2 regions of the Blautia sp. OM07-19 genome follow, and region 1 is predicted to be linked to the other one. Evidence: predicted binding sites of a transcription regulator. Region 1 holds the regulator's gene; the other holds the start of a gene.

Region 1 (8,087 bases):
ATCCGCTCACAGTAGTCTGCGGTATCCACCACATGTACAATGTAATTGAAGCAGGTATGCTTGCTTCTGACGGGCTGAATATCTGGATGCCGATCGCATCCGCAGCAAACTTTGCACAGGGAGCTGCCTGCCTCGCAGTCGGCCTCAAAGCAAGAAACTACAAGACAAAATCAATCTCCATCCCGTCTGCATTATCCGCAGCACTTGGAATTACAGAACCGGCGATCTTCGGTGTAAACCTTCGTTTCATGAAACCTCTTGTATGTGGTATGGCAGGTGGTGCCGTTGGAGCCCTGCTTGGATCCATTTTCCACATTGGAGCAACTTCTTACGGAGTTACAGGAATCCCGGGATTCCTTACCACACTGGATTATTCCGCACAGTATGCGATCATGCTGGCAGTTTCCTTCGCAGTAGCATTCGCACTGACCTGGTTCACCTGGAAAGAAGACCCGGAAGATGCCAAAGTGACAGCAGCAAAAACAGATGACGCTCCGACAGCAACAGAAGAGACAGCAGAAGAAGTAACGGTAGACGGTACAGCAAAGAAACTGTATGCACCGATCCAGGGAACCATTGTTCCGAGAAATGAGATCCCGGATGATACGTTTGCAGCAGGCGTTCTCGGTGACGGTGTCGGAATCGACCCGGAAGAAGGCGTTGTCGTGGCTCCGTTTGACGGCGAGATCTCTTCTGTAACAGATACAAAACATGCAATCGGTATCACAGGACCGGCAGATATGGAAGTCCTGATCCATGTAGGTGTTGATACCGTAAACATGAAAGGTGACGGATTTGAGCTTCTGGTAGAAGAAGGACAGAAAGTCAAAGCAGGCCAGAAGCTGATGACTTTTGACATCGCAAAGATCAAAGCAGCCGGATACAGCCCGGTAGCGGCAGTGCTTCTGACAAACAGTGATGATTATCCGGAATTTAAAGTAGTAAAAACAGGAAAGACCCAGAGACTGGAAGAAGTCTTTACCGTATAAAATTAAATAATAAGTAAGAGAAGGCACTGTCAGATTCCTGGATTAGATCCGTATTTGACAGTGCCTTTTTTTTATGAAACGTGGTAACAAAAGCAAAATTGTGTTATACTACAGCAAAGGGGAAAAAGCATGAATATAAGTGAAATAGCAAAATTAGCAGGTGTGTCCAGTGCGGCAGTTTCCCGTTACTTTAACAACGGATATATTTCAGAAGAGAAGAAAGAGGCGATCCGCAAAGTTGTAGAGCAGACAGGCTATCGCCCTTCCATCCAGGCACAGACACTCCGTACCAAAAAAACAAAAATGATCGGTGTGATCGTACCAAAGATCGCATCCGCATCCATAGGCAAGATCGTAGAAGGAGTTCTCTCTGTACTGAATGAGAGCGGTTATCAGATGCTCCTCGCGGTGACACAGAACGATCCGAAGAAAGAACTGGAATATCTTTCTGCTTTTAACGACAAGCAGGTGGACGGCGTGATCCTCGCTGCGACAGTAGTGACCGCCGAGCATAAGAAGATCCTTAAGAACCTGTCTGTACCGGTGATCCTGGTAGGACAGCAGTATTCCGGCCATTGCTGTGTGTATCATGATGATTATCACGCTACCAGAGATCTCACAGAAGCCGTTCTCGATATGGGAAGGAAAAATCCGGGATATATCGGCGCGATCATGCAGGACAAGGCAGTTGGCGCAGAACGTTTTGGCGGTTATGAAGATGCTGTAAAAAAAGCCGGCATAGAGAAGGCGGCACAGCAGACGGTGATTTCTGCATTTACTTCTGATTCCGGTTATGAGAAGGCGGGAGAACTGCTTGCGAAGTATCCGGAGCTTGATGCAGTCATCTGTGCGACAGATACCATGGCTGCCGGAGCCGTCCGTTATCTGAGAGAGCATGGAAAGAAAGTCCCGGAGGATATTCTGGTTGCGGGACATGGAGATTCTGAGATCGCGAGAGTGATCACACCGCCGATCCCTACCGTGCATTTTTCTTATGAGAAGAGCGGTGAGATGGCAGTGGAGATGCTGATCGAAATGATGGGACAGGGTGAAACAGCGGTCAGAGAGGTGAAGCTTGGCTATTCTCTGATCAATATATAATAAAAGAAATGGGGTGCGTTTTTTGCTGAAAACATGGATACCGGGAGAAACTCCCGAGAAAGAGGAACTGAAACAGCAGCTCGATGCGGCAAGAAAGAAACTTTATGATCTTCAGATGAAGATCAAGGAGCACAAACTTCCGGTGCTGGTGCTTTTTGAGGGATGGAGTGCCGCCGGCAAGGGCAGTATGATCGGCAAGGTGATCAAGAATATCGACCCGAGATTTTTTAAGGTGGCGACGATGTCAGCTCCGTCTGAGGAGGAACTGCGCAGACCATTTCTTTACCGCTACATGTGCCAGATCCCGGAGCAGGGCAAATTTACTTTTCTGGATTCCGGATGGATGGAGCAGACGACGCAGGAAGTGCTCCGTAAGGAACTGACCGGAGAGGATTATGAGAAGCGGATCGAGAGCATCCGCCGGTTTGAGCGTCAGCTTACGGATAATGGTTATCTGGTGCTCAAGTTCTTTATGCAGATCGACAAAGAAGAGCAGAAATTCCGCATGGATAAACTCTGTTCCAGTCAGGATACACGCTGGAGAGTGTCAGAATTCGACAAATGGCAGCAGGAACATTACCGCAAATGCGAGAAAGTCTATGACCGCTATCTCAAGGATACGAATGCATCAACCTCTCCATGGTATATCATAGACGCCAGGGACAAGAAATGGGCAGAATTACAGGTGATGGATACACTGGTGAGCAGCATTGAGGTTGCCCTCCAGAACCAGAGCCATTCCGTTCCGATCCTTCAGAATATCTTCCCTTTGGTAAAGATGCCGAAACTGGCAGATGTTGAGCTTGCCGGCAAGACGATCGACGATGAGGAATATGACAAGGAACTTAAGAAACTCCAGAGTAAATTAAGTGAACTCCATAACCGTCTCTACCGCAAACGGATCCCGGTGATCATCACATACGAAGGATGGGATGCTGCCGGCAAGGGTGGAAATATCAAGAGAATCACAGGTGCACTTGATCCACGCGGATACGAGGTGCATCCGATCGCCAGCCCGGAACCACACGAAAAAGCCCGCCATTATCTGTGGCGTTTCTGGACGAGACTTCCAAAGGACGGTCATATCGCAATTTTTGACCGTACCTGGTATGGACGCGTCATGGTGGAGCGACTGGAAGGATTCTGCAGTGAAAATGACTGGAAACGCGCTTACAATGAAATGAACGAATTTGAGAAAGAACTGTCCGACTGGGGAGCTGTGATCATCAAATTCTGGGTTCAGATTGACAAGGATACACAGCTTGCACGGTTTAATGACCGTCAGAACAATCCTGAGAAACAATGGAAGATCACGGATGAGGACTGGAGAAACCGTGAGAAATGGGATCAGTATGAGGAGGCGGTCAATGAGATGCTCAAGAAGACTAGTACGGCTTATGCGCCGTGGCATATTCTTGAGTCGGTGGATAAGAAGTATGCGCGCATTAAGGCGCTCAAGATTGTGATCAAAGAGTTGGAAAAAGCCCTGAAATAAGGGCTTTTTTGATGCCCTTATTATCCCTGTTTTTTATTATTTCCTTTAATCCTGGGGATTTGGATGCTTGGGAGCAGAGCAAACCGCGAAGGGACGTTGCCCGTCCCCTCGCCACCCCTCGGCTGGGTGTTTGACGGAAATTTTGTCGTGTGGGATGCCCTTTGAAAAATTCTCCTGGTGCAACAAGTCGGGAAACTTTCGTATAAATGGATTCGAAATTTGCACTGTGTCTCAGGGTGCCTGCGTCTGCATTTTCTAAGGCTCCCCCACAAGACAAAATTCCCGTCAAACATTCAGGAGGGCACTGAAAAAGTCTACAAGGTAACCGCCTTAACAAAAAAGTGTCGATACAAATCGACGGGTCCCAGGGCAGTACCCTACGGCTCCATAAACTTTTTTAGTTCATCCATAAAAGTACTAACATCCTTAAACTCACGATACACCGACGCAAACCGCACATATGCAACAGCATCGAGATCCTTCAAATGCTCCATAACGATCTCGCCGATGCGAGTACTGGAAATCTCCTTATCCGCGCTCTCAAAAATAGACCCCTCGATGGAGTCAATCATAGACTCAATCTTCTCGATCGGGATCGGGCGTTTGTAGCACGCACGAAGAACACCGTCCTGGATCTTAGAACGGTGATAAGCTTCTCTTGTCTGATCCTTCTTGATGACACTTAATGGAATAGTCTCAACCTTCTCATAAGTGGTAAATCTCTTGCCGCAGGATTCACACATCCTTCTCCTGCGGATCGCATTGGTATCTTCGACAGGTCTGGAATCAACGACCTTGGTATTATCCTGATTACAAAATGGGCATCTCACGGTATTATCCCTCTTTTCCCTTTTATGGGCTAATTATACTGTATTTTTTTGGGTAATGTCAATAAATTACAGTGTATATTTCCGGCATTTTATGCATATATTTTTGAAAAAAATGGTGTCTGTATGCGTCTTTGCGAATTAAGGCAAAAAGAGATCATAAATATCCGCACCTGCAGAAGTCTTGGCTGTCCGATCGATCTGGAATTTGATGAAAGAAGCGGAAAGATCACAGCACTGATCGTTCCCGGACCTGGCAGATTCTGCTGTTTCTGGGGACGGGAAAGTGAATTTATCATCCCATGGAGCAGCGTCCGTCAGATCGGAGGAGATATCATCCTGGTGGAACTCCCGGAAGAAAAATGTCCTCACAGATAGTACCTTTTGCAAAACTGTCAAGGACTTATATTTTTTATATTTTTCGCAAAAAAGAATATTTCATATCCTCCCTGAGAATCATCTTTAGTACCAACTGAAATAAGGAGGATATTTCGATGGCACTAAACAAAGTTGAGATCTGCGGAGTGAACACAGCCAGTCTTCCAGTTCTGGCTCCGGAGGAGAAGGAGGAACTTTTTGAAAAGATAAAAGCCGGTGATAAGGAAGCGAGAGAGCGTTACATCAAGGGAAATCTGCGGCTTGTCTTAAGTGTGATCAAACGATTTCAGAACAGCAGTGAAAATGCGGATGATCTTTTTCAGATCGGCTGTATCGGACTTATGAAGGCCATTGATAATTTTGACACGACTTTGATGGTCAAGTTTTCTACTTATGCAGTGCCAATGATCATAGGGGAGATCCGGAGGTATCTGCGGGACAACAGCAGTATCCGTGTCAGCCGTTCGCTTCGTGACATTGCGTACAAGGCAATCTATGCCAAAGAAAGTTACATGAAAAAGAACCTGCGGGAACCGACGATCGCGGAGATCGCAGAAGAGATTGGGATTGAAAAAGAGATGATCGTGTACGCCCTCGATGCGATCCAGAACCCGGTCAGTCTCTTTGAACCGGTATATTCTGAAGGGGGAGACACCCTGTATGTGATGGATCAGATCAGTGACAAGAAAAACAAAGAAGATCACTGGCTGGAAAATCTTTCGCTCAGAGAGGCGATGAACCGCCTCGGGGAGAGGGAGAGACACATCATTGATATGCGGTTTTATGAGGGAAAAACGCAGATGGAAGTGGCAGAAGAGATCGGGATCTCCCAGGCACAGGTCAGCCGTCTGGAAAAAACTGCCCTTCGAAATATGAGAAATTATCTTCGTCCATAACAAAAAGCTCCGGCATGAAAACCGGAGCTTTTTGAATATCAATGATTCGCAGAGGAGGAAATTAATTAAACAAGGCCCTGAGCGATCATTGCGTCTACAACTTTTTCGAAGCCGGCGATGTTAGCACCTGCAACGAAGTTATCTGGCATGTCATAACGTTTTGCAGCGTCATCGATCTTAGCGTAGATGTCTTTCATGATCTGATGAAGTTTGGCATCAACTTCTTCTGCTGTCCAGGAAAGTCTCTGGGAGTTCTGGCTCATTTCCAGTGCGGAAGTAGCAACACCACCGGCGTTGGATGCTTTTCCAGGAAGGAAGAGAACGCCGTTTGCCATAGCGTATTCTGTAGCTTCTCTTGTAGTAGGCATGTTAGCACCTTCTACGATATATTTGCAGCCGTTTGCTATCAGAGTCTTAACGCCGTCAACATCAAGTTCGTTCTGAGTTGCGCATGGAAGGTAAACATCACATTTGATGTTCCAGATTCCAGTACCTTCTGTGTAGGTAGCACCTTCTACACGGTCAGCATATTCTTTGATACGTCCACGTTTTACTTCTTTGATGTCTTTGACAACGTCGAGATTGATTCCGTTTGGATCATATACATATCCGTTAGAGTCACACAGAGCAACAACTTTGGCACCAAGCTGAGTAGCTTTCTGGATTGCATAGATTGCAACGTTTCCGGAACCTGTAACAACGACTGTCTTTCCTTCGAGAGAATCGTTGTGAGCCTGCATCAGCTCGTTGAGGATATATACAACACCGTATCCTGTTGCTTCTGTACGGATGAGGGATCCGCCGTAGGTAAGTCCTTTACCTGTCAGAACGCCTTCATAGAGGCCACGGATACGTTTGTACTGTCCGAACAGGAATCCGATCTCACGTCCGCCAACACCGATATCACCAGCCGGTACGTCTGTGTCAGCACCGATATATTTGGAAAGCTCTGTCATAAAGCTCTGGCAGAATGCCATAACTTCTCTGTCGGATTTGCCTTTAGGATCGAAGTTGGAACCACCTTTACCACCACCGATCGGAAGACCTGTCAGAGAGTTCTTGAATACCTGCTCGAAACCAAGGAATTTAAGAATGCTCTGGTTTACTGTAGGATGGAAACGAAGACCTCCCTTGTAAGGTCCGATTGCACTGTTGAACTGTACACGGTATCCTTTGTTGATCTGTACGTTCCCGTTGTCATCGATCCACGGAACACGGAAAGAGATGATTCTTTCTGGCTCTACCAGACGCTCCAGGATGGAAAGGCTGCGGTATTTCTCCTCGTTACGGTCGATAACAACCTTAAGGGAATCCAGAACTTCTTTTACTGCCTGATGAAATTCCGGTTCACCAGGATTCTGTGCAACGACTCTTTCATAAACTTCTTCTGTGTAAGACATGACGATTTTCCTCCTCGTTTGTTTGCGTATAAAATAATAACGTCTTTGTGGGGCTTACAAATGCCCAGACACTATTATACACGAAAGTGGTAAAGTTGAAAAGGGGAATATTAATTTTTTTTATATCTTACTAAATTTGTATGAATATGACAATAATATCCGAAATTTTTTCATCTTGATAAAATGACCTGAATATGAGATTATAGTAAAAACTATGTAAAATCTCAGAGAGGAGTGAAAAAAATGAGAACATTTGACAAATCTGCCAAGCTAGATAATGTACTGTATGATGTAAGAGGACCGGTGGTTGACGAGGCGGCGAAGATGGAGGAAGAGGGTAAGGAGATCCTGAAGCTTAATATCGGAAATCCATATCCTTTTGGTTTCTCAGCTCCTCAGGAAGTGATCCTGGACATGCTGAGTAATATCCGCACTTCACAGGGCTATTCTGATTCCAAGGGTATTTTTTCTGCCCGCAAGGCGATCATGCAGTATGCACAGCTTCGCGGGATCCCGAATGTGACCATGAATGATATCTATACAGGAAATGGTGTCAGTGAACTTATCAGCCTGTGTATGCAGGCACTTCTGGATAATGGAGATGAGATTTTGATCCCGGCACCGGATTATCCGCTGTGGACGGCGACTGCGACACTGGCAGGAGGCAAGGTCGTACATTATATCTGTGACGAGCAGTCTGACTGGTATCCAGATATCGAGGATATCAGAAGCAAGATCACGGACAGGACCAAAGCGATCGTTATCATCAACCCGAATAACCCGACAGGTGCTGTCTATCCGAAGGAGATCCTGGAGCAGATCGCGCAGATCGCCAGAGAGAAGGAACTGATCATTTTTTCTGATGAGATCTATGACCGTCTTGTCATGGACGGATATCAGCATACTTCGATCGCATCTCTTGCACCGGATGTATTCTGCGTGACATTTTCCGGACTTTCCAAATCCCATATGATCGCAGGATTCCGTATCGGCTGGATGAT
Region 2 (8,087 bases), on a different contig from region 1:
AGACAGCCAACCAGCAGACCTGCTGTCAGAAGAATCAGGAATTTGGATTTTAACACATTAAAAATCTCAAGCAGATCAATCTCTACCTCATCATCCTGTTTGTTTCCGTCAATCGGATCATCAAGATACGAATTCAAATTCTCTAACATCGTATAATTTCCTTCCTCTGTTTTATTACGCTGCAGCTTATATCCTATACTATCTTCAGCGTAACATCGTAATATATGCATTTATCATACTACCATACGCCCTGAGAAGTGTCAATCAACAAAACTTCCAGATATCTTGCAGAATGTGTCTTTTTCCCTGTACATTCTCCCTGTTCACATCACAAATCCCATGATTCTTTCTGCAATAAACACCGCCGCACATGCGAATAATGCCACCGTCAGAAGGCTCTTTTCCTTATACGCGACAATCAGTGCCACGACAAGTCCTACCACACCGGAAAGGATTCCTCCTGCAGTCGCTGTCAGGATCGCCGGGAAAGTCATCGCAGCAAGACAGGCATATGGCACATAATATAAGAAAGATTTTACAAACGGGCTTGTGATCTCCTTCTTAAAAAGGACCAATGGAAGCATACGGATCAGGTAGGTAACACCTGCCATGACCAGGATATAAACATATATATTTGGCTTCATCTCTCTACGCCTCCTTCTCTTCCGGGACCGGGCAGAAATATGCTGCGATTCCGGCTACCAGTACGGTTGTAATGATGATCACAAATCCGGCAGAAACTTTATTCAGAACCGGAACAACTGCAAAGATGGTGCTGACTGCCATTGCTCCGATCACAACACCTAATATCGCTCTGTTTTTCTTTGCCGGCGGTATGATGACTGCGAGGAACATTCCATAGATTGCCACGCTCAGTGCACTGACCAGGAAATCCGGCAGAAGATTTCCTGAGACTGCCCCGACCAGAGTACCCAGTGTCCATCCTGGAATCGCAACTGCCATCACACCATAGTTGTACCATGGGCTGACACGCCCCTCCTGGCTGGCACTGACACCAAAGATCTCATCCGTCACACCAAAAGCAACAGCCAGTCTGTGCCCTGTAGAAACACCTCGTTCCAGTTTCTGGGAAAGTGAGAATGACATCAGACAATATCTCAAGTTGATAACAAGCTGTGTCAGTGCCATCTCCCACAGAGATCCCGAAGCAAAAATAATCCCGATCCCTGCAAACTGTCCCGCTGAAGTAAGGTTTGTCAGTGAGATCAGTACGGCGGCGGCGATTGAGATCCCGCCTGCAACCGCCATCATACCAAAAGTAAAGGATACCGCAAAGTATCCCAGACCAATGGGGACTCCGTCATGGAGTCCCTTCTTAAAAGCAGTGCTGTTCATGATGATCTTTAGCCCTCCAGACTGTTCAGTACACGGAAGCCATTGTTGGTCAGTACGTTTTCTGTGACAAAAACATCGTCTGTCTGAAGGATCATGATCGGAAGACTGTTTCCTCTATGATAAGATGTATAAATATAATCAAGGTTTACATTGCAGTTTCCGAGAACTTCAAGAACAGCATTCAGGCCGCCGACTTCATCCTTGATGTCTACGGCAATGACCTCTGTCACACGGTTCATATATCCATTCTCTGTAAGGATCTTCTCTGCCTCATCTGCTTTGTCTGTCACCATACGGAACAGTGCAAATTCCGGTGCATCAAAACATGCAAATCCATAGATGTCAATTCCTGCTTCTTTGAGGAGACCTGTTACTTTCTGAAGGCTTCCTGCTTTGTTTTCGATGAATACGATATTCTGTTTGATCATTTTCTCTCTCCTCGTCCTGTATGTATAAATATACTAACTTTTTTCATTATACTCACCTTTATACAAAAAGTAAACCGTCAGAAACATTTCTTGTGCTCCTGACGGTCTGATATTTTAGTCTAATTCTTCATCCACATATTTCTGGATATTGGATGCATTCACATATTTCTTAAGATGCTCTCCATCTGTGATGACCAGAGTCGGTGCCTGCATGATCCCGAACTGGCGCGCCATGTCCGGATTCTTCTCTGCATCAATGATCTCCAGATCTTCGCCTTCCAGCATTTTCTTGGCCATACGGCAGTTCGGACAGGTACTTGTAGTAAACAGGTATTTATGTGTTTCCACCGGTTCTACTTTGACATCATCCTCTGTCACTGTCACCATGCTGGTGTGTACCTTCTTGAGTGAAGAATGCATCACATCATATAAAGTACGGTTCTTATATTCCTGTGCCTTACCATCGTTCCAGTTCTGTACCGGACGATAGTATCCTGTAATACGGCTGTAAACTTCTGCCTTCTTGCCACATTTCGGACAGGTAAAGTGCTCACCGCTCAGATAGCCATGTTCCTTGCATACGGAGTAGGTAGGTGAGATCGTGTAATACGGCAGTCTGTAGTTCTCTGCGATCTTGCGTACCAGAGATGCTGCTGCTTTCCAGTCCGGAAGTTTCTCTCCGAGGAATCCATGGAATACAGTTCCTGAAGTATACAACGTCTGAAGCTCGTCCTGGATATCCAGTGCATCAAAGATATCAGAGCTGAATTCGACCGGAAGATGGGAACTGTTTGTGTAATACGGTGTGTCGCCCTTGCTTCCTGCTGTACGGATGTCCGGCCAGCGTTTACGGTCATGTTTTGCCAGACGGTATGCGGTGGACTCTGCCGGAGTCGCCTCCAGGTTAAAGAGTTCTCCCGGATATTCCTCCTGATAATCAGAAAGTCGGTTACGCATATGTGTCAGAACTTCTTTGGTAAATTTCTGAGTACGTTCATCAGTCATGTCGCATCCGAGCCATCTCGCATTCAGACCAGCTTCATTCATTCCTACAAGACCGATTGTCGAGAAGTGGTTGTCAAAACTTCCCAGATATCTCTTGGTGTACGGATACAGTCCCTCATTCAGAAGTTTCGTGATCACTTCACGCTTGATATGCAGTGATCTTGCGGAAATATCCATCAAGCGGTCCAGTCTACGGTAAAATTCCTCCGGTGTCCTGGACTGGTATGCGATCCTTGGCATATTGATCGTTACTACGCCGACAGAACCTGTGCTCTCACCGGAACCAAAGAATCCGCCGCTCTTCTTGCGGAGTTCACGAAGGTCAAGACGAAGTCGGCAGCACATGCTGCGGATATCGCTCGGTTTCATATCGCTGTTGATATAGTTTGAAAAATACGGAGTTCCGTATTTCGCTGTCATTTCAAATAACAGACGGTTGTTCTCTGTATCTGACCAGTCAAAATCTTTCGTAATGGAATAGGTCGGGATCGGATACTGGAATCCTCTTCCGTTGGCATCACCCTCGATCATTGTCTCGATGAATGCCTTGTTGACCATATCCATCTCTTTCTTGCAGTCTTTGTACTTGAAGTCCATTTCCTTGCCGCCTACGATCGCCGGAAGCTCTGCGAGGTCGTCTGGAACGGTCCAGTCAAGTGTGATATTGGAGAACGGTGCCTGTGTTCCCCAGCGGCTTGGGGTATTTACGCCATAAACAAAGGATTCAATGCACTTCTTGACTTCCGGATAAGCAAGTCCGTCTGCCTTGACAAACGGAGCAAGGTAAGTATCAAAAGAAGAAAATGCCTGTGCTCCTGCCCATTCATTCTGCATGATCCCAAGGAAATTGACCATCTGGTTACACAGAACGCTTAAGTGCTTCGCCGGGGCGGATGTGATCTTGCCCTCGATTCCGCCAAGTCCCTCCTGGATCAGCTGCTTGAGAGACCATCCTGCACAGTAGCCTGTCAGCATGGACAGATCATGAATGTGGATATCTGCATTTCTGTGCGCTTCTGCAATCTCGTTATCATAGATCTCTGAAAGCCAGTAATTGGCTGTTACTGCACCGGAGTTACTTAAGATCAGACCTCCGACGGAATATGTTACTGTTGAATTTTCTTTTACTCGCCAGTCCTCGACCTTAACATAGCTGTCTACGATTTCTTTGTAGTCGAGGATCGTTGATTTCATATTACGGATCTTTTCTCTCTGTTTGCGATAAAGGATATATGCCTTTGCCACATCGCTGTATCCGGCCTGGATCAGTACGTTCTCCACGCTGTCCTGGATGTCCTCTACGGTTACTTTATTGTTCTGGATCTTATTCTGAAAGTCTGCCGTAACCCGAAGTCCGAGAAGATCGATCATATCCTTACTGTAAATTTTTTCTTTTGCGTCAAATGCTTTGTCAATGGCTGAAGTGATCTTGGACATCTGAAAGTCTGCGATCTCTCCGTCACGTTTAACTACCTGAAACATGCTACACCATACCTCCCTGTCATGCGCTGTAGACCTATTGTATCAAACTATGCCCTTTGCGTCAATATATAAAAAACACTATATATTGTGTCATGTTAATCATTTCACAACTATATAGTGTTTGTTTTTGTTATATTTTTCTTATGATATCTGCCGGTTTTGCCCGTATTTTCGGGCTTTTCGCACGTTATTTCGGCATCACAGAAACAAAGATTTCTGCCGGTACACGTGCCTTTACAAAAATTCCATCTTCACGATATTCTTCTGAGAGAAGGCTTCCAAACTCACGGATCTTCTGGATCTTGCCAGCTTCACTGTACGGGTACAATTCCTCCAGATAGATCTGATCCTCCGCCAGAAGTTTCGCAAGGACGTCCTTAAATTCATCCAGACCTTCTCCTGTTCGTGCAGAACATTTCACAGTATAATCCGCTTTGAGATCACGGATACCGCTTCCTGTTACCTGGTCCTGTTTGTTCAGAAGTGTAACGATCTTTTTGCCGGTCGCTCCCAGTTCCCGGAGAGTTTCATAAACTGTGAACATCTGAAGCTCCGCCTGCGGGTTGGATGCATCCACCACGTGGATGATATAATCTGCATATTTTGCTTCTTCCAGTGTACTCTTGAAAGCTTCTACCAGATGATGCGACAGTTTACGGATAAATCCTACAGTATCTGTAAGCAGGATCTGCTGTCCGTCCTTGAGTTCGAGCACTCTCGTTGTCGGGTCCAGCGTGGCAAAAAGCTTGTCTTCTGCCAGGATCCCCGCTCCTGTCAGTGTATTCAAAAGAGTGGACTTTCCTGCATTCGTATATCCTACGATCGCCGCTGTCTTGAGGTTTCCTCTGGAACGCTTACCGCGGATCAGTTCTCTGTGTTTCTCCACCTGTGCAAGTTCTGCCTTGAGTGCAGAGATCCTGGTACGGATCAGTCGTCTGTCTGTTTCCAGTTTCTTCTCTCCAGGTCCTCTCGTACCGATACCGCCGCCCAGACGGGACAGGGATTCTCGAAGTCCGACGAGGCGCGCCGCACGATAACGAAGCTGCGCCAGTTCGACCTGGATCTTACCCTCACTGGATACAGCACGTCCTGCAAAAATATCCAGGATCAGAAGGGTTCTGTCCATAACCTTGCAGTCCAGTTCCCGTTCCAGATTGTTCAGCTGTGCCGGAGAAAGTTCATCATCACAGATGACTCCATTGGCATCCAGAGCGCGTAAAAGGGATGCCACTTCTTCAATCTTGCCTTTGCCGATATAGGTTCCAGGATGGACTGCCTCTCTGTTCTGGATCACCTTCGCTACTGTCTCTGCTCCGGCAGTCTCAGCAAGTTCTTCAAGTTCATCCAGAGAAGCTTCTACATCGTCTCCCACTTCTGTCTGAACACCAATGAGGATCACCCTCTCCTGGGTTTCCTTAAATTCATAAAACTGCATAACTTAATAACTCTCCTCGGAAGATTCGTCTGTGCCAGTATCTGCTGATTCCTCCGCTGTACTTTCATTGGAAGTGTCTGCCTCACTGGCATCCCCTGCCGCTGCCTGGTTTCCAACTCTTGACTGAAGGAAGGTCAGTTCCTTCGCTGCTGCATCATCATCCTTAAATGTCTGTACATATTCCTGGGCTTTGGAAAGTGCGGTAGAAAAATCCAGTTTTTTCTCATAGACAACGATCTCGTTGAACAGAAGATCTCTCATCTCATCCGATGTCGCATCTCCGAGACCCTGGCTGATATTCTGAAGTGCACTGTCATAATCTCCATCTGAGATATCGCAGAGTGCCAGACCATTATAGCCCTTCGCCGGATCATCTCCATCCGCATCAATATACTGCTGATAAAAGCTACGGGCATTGGAAGTATCTCCCTGCGCCATATATACCATGCCAAGGATCAGTGTTGCCTCTGTGCTGCCTTTATCAGCAGCTGTTGTAAGCTCTGTCCTGGCATTCTCATAATCATCCATATAATAATAAACTTTGCCACGTTCGCAGTAATCATCGGCTGTCTTTGCCTCTGTCTTAAGTGCAGCTTCCAGGTATCTCGTGCCGTCAGCTTCCATATCCTGTCCCAGATATGCCTCGTAGATCTGGATCGCCATCTCATAAGTAGAATCACTTCCATAGGCTTCTGAGAAATTGGAGGAAGCCTCATCATAAGAATCCATGGCAAGCGCCACACAGCCCGTAAGATAATAATCATTCGCATTCAGCGAATAATCCTCAGCCAGCGTCTGACAGTCTGCCATCGCCTGATCATACAATTCTGCCTTGAGTTCTGCTGCAGCACGGTATTCCAGAAGATCCTTTCTGTCAGACTTGCCCGTTTTCTCATCATTCAGCGCATTTGTCAGGTCATCGATCGCCCCCTGATAATCGCCGGTACGCAGTTTGACAATTCCTGATCCCCTGTAAGACTGTGCCAGCTTATATCCGGCAGAAATACAGGCCTGGTATTCATTCAGTGCATAATCATAGTTAGCCTCTTCCAGATCTGCATTTGCCTGCTCATATGTTTTTTGATTTTCTCCACCACAGCCGGTCAGGAGCAATGCTCCAAGACCGGCTGCCAGCAGACATATGATTTTTTTGTTTCTCATCCTTCTACAATTAATCCTTCTGATTCCATCACCTGTACCACATGATTTACATGCTCTGCACAGATATCCTCTGTACCAGCTTCTACCATAACACGGATCAGTGGTTCTGTTCCACTCTCTCTCACAAGGATACGGCCGTCTGTTCCAAGTGCTCTTGCAACATCCTCAACAGCTTTTACAACTGCCGGATTTTCTCTTGCCGTCTTCTTGTCTGCCACACGGACATTGCGGAGAATCTGCGGGTACACTTTCATTTCTTTTGCAAGGTCACAGAGAGTTGCTTTCTGCTCGACACATGCCTCCATGAGCATGAGAGATGTCAGGATACCGTCACCGGTAGCTGCATAACGGCTGAAAATGATATGTCCGGACTGCTCGCCTCCGATACTGTAATCGTTTTCCATCATGTTCTCTGCTACATATTTGTCGCCGACTGCTGTCTGCTCATAATTGATTCCTTCTCTTTCAAGGGCTTTGTACAGACCCATGTTTGACATAACCGTAGTAACAACAGTATTTCCCTTGAGTTTGCCCTGTGATTTGAGATATTTACCGCAGACATACATGATCTTGTCGCCATCGATGATGTTTCCCTTATGGTCAACTGCGATACAGCGGTCTGCATCACCATCATAGGCAAAGCCTACATCCAGTCCATGATCTACAACATATTTCTGCAGAACTTCGATATGTGTGGAACCGCAGTTTCTGTTGATGTTTGTTCCATCAGGCTCATCGTTGATCACATAAGTCTTGGCTCTCAGCGCATCAAATACACTCTTGGCGATCGCAGAGGAACTTCCGTTGGAGCAGTCAAGACCGATCTTGATATTCTTGAAATCACAGCTTGGGATAGAGATCAGATGACCGATATAACGGTTACGTCCGGAAGCAAAGTCAACGGTACGTCCGATATCTTCTCTTGTCGCATATGGAAGTTCTTCCAGTCTGCCGTCCAGATATGCCTCGATCCTTGCCTCTACCTCTGCTTCGATCTTCTGTCCGTTTCCGTTCAGAAGCTTGATTCCATTATCATAAAATGGATTGTGGCTTGCAGAGATCATGACTCCACAGTCAAAATCCTCTGTGCGGACAACATAAGAAACACTTGGAGTTGTCGTTACATGAAGAAGATATGCATCTGCTCCGGAAGCGGTCAGTCCTGCTGCCAGTGCATATTCAAACATATAGCTGCTTCTTCTTGTATCCTTGCCGATCAC

The links. Region 1 encodes NrdR, which represses ribonucleotide reductase genes. Its sites were predicted from a motif close to CACAANATNTTGTG; they were not measured.
Region 2: a site for NrdR is predicted at 4,348-4,361, ahead of DXC01_RS06985 (ribonucleoside triphosphate reductase). Genes of this name have one in related genera too.

Annotation. Positions count from the first base shown of each region.
Region 1 covers NZ_QULA01000003.1:124,813-132,899, reverse strand. Annotated here, with positions in the region: gene DXC01_RS04165 (PTS beta-glucoside transporter subunit IIBCA) at 1-989, shown strand, start outside; gene DXC01_RS04160 (LacI family DNA-binding transcriptional regulator) at 1,119-2,090, shown strand; gene pap (polyphosphate:AMP phosphotransferase) at 2,113-3,585, shown strand; gene nrdR (transcriptional regulator NrdR) at 3,963-4,415, opposite strand; gene DXC01_RS04145 (YlmC/YmxH family sporulation protein) at 4,539-4,790, shown strand; gene sigG (RNA polymerase sporulation sigma factor SigG) at 4,907-5,686, shown strand; gene gdhA (NADP-specific glutamate dehydrogenase) at 5,752-7,086, opposite strand; gene DXC01_RS04130 (aminotransferase class I/II-fold pyridoxal phosphate-dependent enzyme) at 7,330-8,087, shown strand, end outside.
Region 2 covers NZ_QULA01000007.1:34,872-42,958, reverse strand. Annotated here, with positions in the region: gene DXC01_RS07005 (YveK family protein) at 1-149, opposite strand, end outside; gene DXC01_RS07000 (AzlD domain-containing protein) at 324-644, opposite strand; gene DXC01_RS06995 (AzlC family ABC transporter permease) at 649-1,356, opposite strand; gene DXC01_RS06990 (ACT domain-containing protein) at 1,365-1,784, opposite strand; gene DXC01_RS06985 (ribonucleoside triphosphate reductase) at 1,899-4,271, opposite strand; gene hflX (GTPase HflX) at 4,459-5,706, opposite strand; gene DXC01_RS06975 (tetratricopeptide repeat protein) at 5,710-6,867, opposite strand; gene glmM (phosphoglucosamine mutase) at 6,864-8,087, opposite strand, start outside.